One region of the Micromonospora lacuserhaii genome, then DNA from elsewhere that is predicted to be linked to it. Evidence: riboswitches for the same ligand, from Rfam matches in the RefSeq annotation. Region 1 holds a riboswitch; the other holds the start of a gene.
The links. A riboswitch is a leader RNA that binds a small molecule or an ion and turns the genes downstream of it on or off. The one in region 1 is predicted to bind thiamine pyrophosphate.
Positions count from the first base shown of each region.

Region 2: another riboswitch for thiamine pyrophosphate. It lies ahead of thiE (thiamine phosphate synthase); the one in region 1 lies ahead of V6U81_RS26325 (ECF transporter S component).

Region 1 covers NZ_JBAKHO010000067.1:14,724-17,106, forward strand. The annotation lists gene V6U81_RS26320 (alpha/beta fold hydrolase) at 1-803, opposite strand, end outside; TPP riboswitch at 903-1,008, shown strand; gene V6U81_RS26325 (ECF transporter S component) at 1,083-1,673, shown strand; gene V6U81_RS26330 (ABC transporter ATP-binding protein) at 1,767-2,383, shown strand, end outside.
Region 2 covers NZ_JBAKHO010000014.1:38,816-41,198, forward strand. The annotation lists gene thiO (glycine oxidase ThiO) at 1-716, opposite strand, end outside; gene thiE (thiamine phosphate synthase) at 710-1,336, opposite strand; TPP riboswitch at 1,331-1,439, opposite strand; gene V6U81_RS12370 (aldo/keto reductase) at 1,746-2,383, opposite strand, start outside.

The DNA.
Region 1 (2,383 bases):
ATCGCCTCGGCCAGCGGGCCGGGCGCCTCGTCGGGGATCCAGTGGGTGACCCCGGGAAGCGTCACGAACCGGTAGTCCCCCGTCACGTGGCCGGCGCACGCCTCGGCGGCCGTCCGGCCGAGGGCGACGTCCTGGTCGCTCCAGACGTAGGTGGTCGGCACGTCGACCGGGCCGACGGCCTTCATGTCGTCCCCGGACATCGCCCGGTACCAGTTGAGCGCGCCGGTCAGCGCGCCCGGCTCCCGCATCGGCTCGGCGTACCGGGCCACCCGGGCGGCGTCGCCGACGCCGGAGAGCAGCCGGCGCAGGGCGGCGGCCCGCCCCGCCAGCAGCACCTTCTCCGCCATTCCCGTCCGACGAAACAGCACCATGTACGCGGAGCGCGCCTTCTGCCGGGTGTCGTGCTTCAGGGCGTACCCGAAGGCCGCCGGATGGGGCACGGAGACCGCGGTGAGGGTGCGCACCCGGTCGGGGTGCTTCGCGGCGAGGGCCCAGGCGACCACGGCGCCCCAGTCGTGCCCGACCACATGGGCGGCGTCGACGCCCAGCGCGTCGAGCACCGCCACCGCGTCGGCGACCAGTTCGGGGAGCCGGTAGGCGGCGACCTCGGTCGGCCGGGCGCCCGGGGAGTAGCCCCGCTGGTCCGGGGCGTGGGTACGCAGCCCGGCGGCGTGCAGCGCCGGCACCACCTCGTCCCACTCCCCGCCGTGCTGGGGGAAACCGTGCAGCAGGAGGACGGGGTCGCCGTCCTCCGGGCCGCCGGTGCGTACCTCGAAGGTCAGTCCTCGCGCCTCGACCCGCATGATCGGCAGCCTAGCCGCAGCGACCCGCCCGGGCATCCGCCCCGACCGGGCGGCTCGGCCCGGCCCGCAGGTCGGTGCTAGCGTCTGCCGAGACAACTTCACATCCGACAGGGGAGCGCACAGCGCTGAGAGTGCGGGCACCGCCCGCAGACCCTCGAACCTGATCTGGGTAATGCCAGCGCAGGGAGTTCGGTCGACCTCCAGCCGCGCCGCCGTCCGGCAGCAACCGGGCGCGGCGTGCGTCTTCTCCTGGTTCGATCATCTGAACTGGGAGCCATCATGAACCACACGGACAGCAACCGGTGGCGGACCGTCGACATCGTGGTCGCCTCGGTGATCGCCGTCGCCTTCGGCGTCATCTTCTGGGCCTGGGGCCTGGTCTGGAGCGCCACGGACGCCGCATTCGCCTTCTTCCCGCCAGCGCAGACGCTGATCTACGGCGTCTGGCTGGTCCCGGCGGTGCTCGGCGGCCTGGTCATCCGCAAGCCGGGCGCCTCGCTCTACTGCGAGCTGGTGGCCGCGATCGTGTCCGCGCTGCTGGGCAGCCAGTGGGGCGGCATCGTGATCGTGCAGGGCCTGATGCAGGGCGTCGGCGCGGAGCTGGCGTTCGCCGCGTTCCGCTACCGGTCGTTCCGGCTGCCGACCGCGCTGCTGGCCGGCGCGCTGACCGGCCTGAGCGCGGCGATCTTCGACTTCGTCTACTGGAACAAGGCCACCGACCTGACCAGCTACCGGATCCCCTACGCGCTGCTCACCATCGTCAGCGCGACGATCATCGCGGGCGCCGGCTCGTACTACCTGACGGCCGCCCTGGCCCGCACCGGCGTCCTGGACCGCTTCCCCGCCGGCCGAGACCGCGCCACGGTCTGACCGCGTCCCAACCACGTTGATCATGAGGTTGACGGCGATGTGGATCTCCCGAAGTGCCGCCAACCTCATGATCGACGGGGCAGGGTGGGAGCCGTGAGCGCGGTGGAACTGCGCGGGTTCGGCTGGCGGCACGCCGGGCGGAGGGCGTGGGCCGTCCGGGGAGTCGACCTGCGGGTGGAGCACGGGGAGCGGGTGCTGCTGCTCGGGCCCTCCGGGGCCGGGAAGAGCACCCTGCTGACCGCGCTCGCGGGACTGCTGCCGGAGGACTCCGGTGAGCAGGAGGGGACCGTCGAGATCGACGGGCTCGACCCGCGCAAGGACCGGGAACGGGTCGGCATCGTCTTCCAGGACCCGGAGACCCAGCTGGTGATGGCCCGCTGCGGCGACGACGTGGCGTTCGGGCTGGAGAACCGGGGCGTACCGGCGGACGAGATCTGGCCCCGGGTCGACGAAGCGCTGCGTCGGGTCGGCTTCCCGTACCACCGGGACCGGCTCACCGCCGCCCTCTCCGGCGGCGAGCAGCAACGCCTCGCCCTGGCCGGCGCGCTCGCCCTGCGCCCCGGCCTGCTGCTGCTCGACGAGCCGACCGCCAACCTGGACCCGGTCGGCGCCGAGCTGGTCCGCCGGGCCGTCGCCGGCGCGCTGGACGCCGACACCACCCTGATCCTGGTCGAGCACCGGGTCGCCGAGGCGCTGCCGCTGGTCGACCG
Region 2 (2,383 bases), on a different contig from region 1:
TAGACCGACTCGCCGTCGGCGTACCCCCGGATCACGTGCCGGAAGCCCGGCGCGCCGCGGCCGGGCGCGCGGAGCCGGAGCACCTGCCCCTTCACCGGCCGGACCGGCAGTCCGGCCAGCGCGGCGCTCCCGCAGCCCGCCGCGAGCACGGTGACGGCCGCGTCCACGTCGGAGAGTCGGGCGACCGCGCCGGGCAGCAGCGTGACGCCGGCCCGCTCGGCGGCGGTCCGCAGCGCGGCGACCAGCCGCCGAGGGTCGACCTGGTGGTCGCCGGGGGCGACCGCGCCGCCGCGCAGCCGCGGCGCCAGCGCCGGCTCGCGCTCCCGCAGCTGCGAGGGGCGCAGCGGCGTGATCGGCAGCCCCAACCCCTGCTGGTACGACCAGAGCCGCCGCGCCTCGGCCAGGTCGTCGGCGGTCAGCCCGACCACCATGGTGCCCTCGGTGCGGTACCCGAAGTCCGTGCCGGCGGCCTCGGCCAGCTCGGCGGCGAACCCCGGCCAGCGGGCGGCGGAGTCGGCGAGCAGTCCGGTCAGCTCGGGCTCCCCGAAGTACGCCTCGGCGACCGGCGACAGCATCCCGGCGGCCACGTGGGAGGCGCCGGAACCCGGGGCGGGATCGTGCACGACGACCCGTAGCCCGCGCGCCGCGCAGCGCCACGCGATCGCCAGCCCGACCGGTCCCGCCCCCACGATGGCGACGTCCGGTCGGGTCAGCACGTCAGCGCCCCGAGCAGGACGGCGGTGGCTCTTCCCGGGTCCGCCGCTCCCGACAGCGCCCCGACCACCGCCACCCCGTACGCCCCGGCGGCCCGCAGCGCCGACACCGACCCGGCGGTCACCCCGCCGATCGCGATGACCGGCACGGGCACGGCCTCGGCGACGGCGCGTACCCCAGCCGGGCCGATCGGATCGGGCAGGCCGGTCTTGGTGCTGGTCGGGTGGCACGGCCCGACGCCCAGGTAGCTGGCTCCGGCGGCGACCGCAGCGGCGGCGGCCACCGGTTCCCGGGCGGTCGCGCCGAGCACCGCTCCGGTGCCGAGCACCCGGCGGGCCGCCCCGACCGGCAGGTCGTCGGCGCCGACGTGGCCGCCGTCGGCGCCGACCGCGAGCGCCACATGCAGCCGGTCGTTGACCAGACAGGTCGCCCCGTACGGCGCGCAGAGCGCCACCACCCGCCGGGCCAGGTCGTACGCCTCCCGGTCGGTGGCGGCGTCCTCGACCCGGACCTGGACGACCAGCTCGGCGCGGGCCACCGGCAGCGCGGCGCGCAGCACGGCGAGCGGGTCACGCCCCGGCCGGGTGTCGGTGATCAGATGCAGTCGTCCGAGGGACGGCACGGCAACACTCCTCCCTGCGCCGGCATTACCCGGATCAGGTTCAACGGTCGGGGGCTTCAGCCCCCCTCTCAGCCCGGTGCACCGGGCTCCCGTGGGTCACTTGCGGCATACCGTACGACGGATGCGGCGGATTCGCCAAGGGCGGGGGTGCGCTTTTCCCACTGACCGTCTCATGTCGACGTCATGGGCAGCGCGTCACCGTCCACTCACGCCATGCTGTCCGGATGCCCTCGGCCGCCCGCGTTCCCCGCGGTCTGGCGTTCCTGCCGTTTCGGGCGCCCGGCGGACGTTGACACGGCGGCGGGCTGCGCGGGCATGGCCCGGCGAGTGGAACACCAGGGCCGTCGAACGGGCCGGATGACGTACCTGGTGTTCCACTCGCCGCGGCGGCAGCGAGGGGTGCGGCGGGTCAGAGAATGGCGTCGAGGGCGGCGAGATCCTCGTCGGTGGGCTGCCAGGTGCCCGCCTCGGCGTTGGCGCGTACCTGCTCGGGCGTGGTGGCGCCGGCGATCACCGACGTCACCGCGGGTCGGGCGGCCAGCCCGCCGATGGCCACCTGGAGCATGGTGACCCCGCGCTCGGCGGCGTACGCCTCGATCGCCTCAATGGTGTCCCAGTCCGCGGCGGCGAGGCGGGCGGCGTACCGGCCGCCGCCGGAGAGCCGGCTGCCGGCGGGCGGGGCCTCGTTGCGCCGGTACTTGCCGGTGAGCAGGCCGTTGGCGAGCGGGAAGAACGGCAGCATGCCGAGGCCGAACCGCTCGCAGGCCGGGATGACCTCGGTCTCGACCGAGCGCTCCAGCAGCGAGTAGTGGTTCTGCGCGCTGATGAACCGGGCCCGGCCGTTGGACGAGGCGACCCAGTCGGCGTCGGCGATCTGCCAGCCGGCGAAGTTGGAGTTGCCCAGGTAGCGGACCTTGCCCGCGCGGACCAGGTCGTCCAGGGCGGCCAGCGTCTCGTCGATCGGTGTGCCCGGGTCGGGCTCGTGCAGCTGGTACAGGTCGATGTGGTCGGTGCCGAGCCGGCGCAGCGACGCCTCGACGGCCCGGG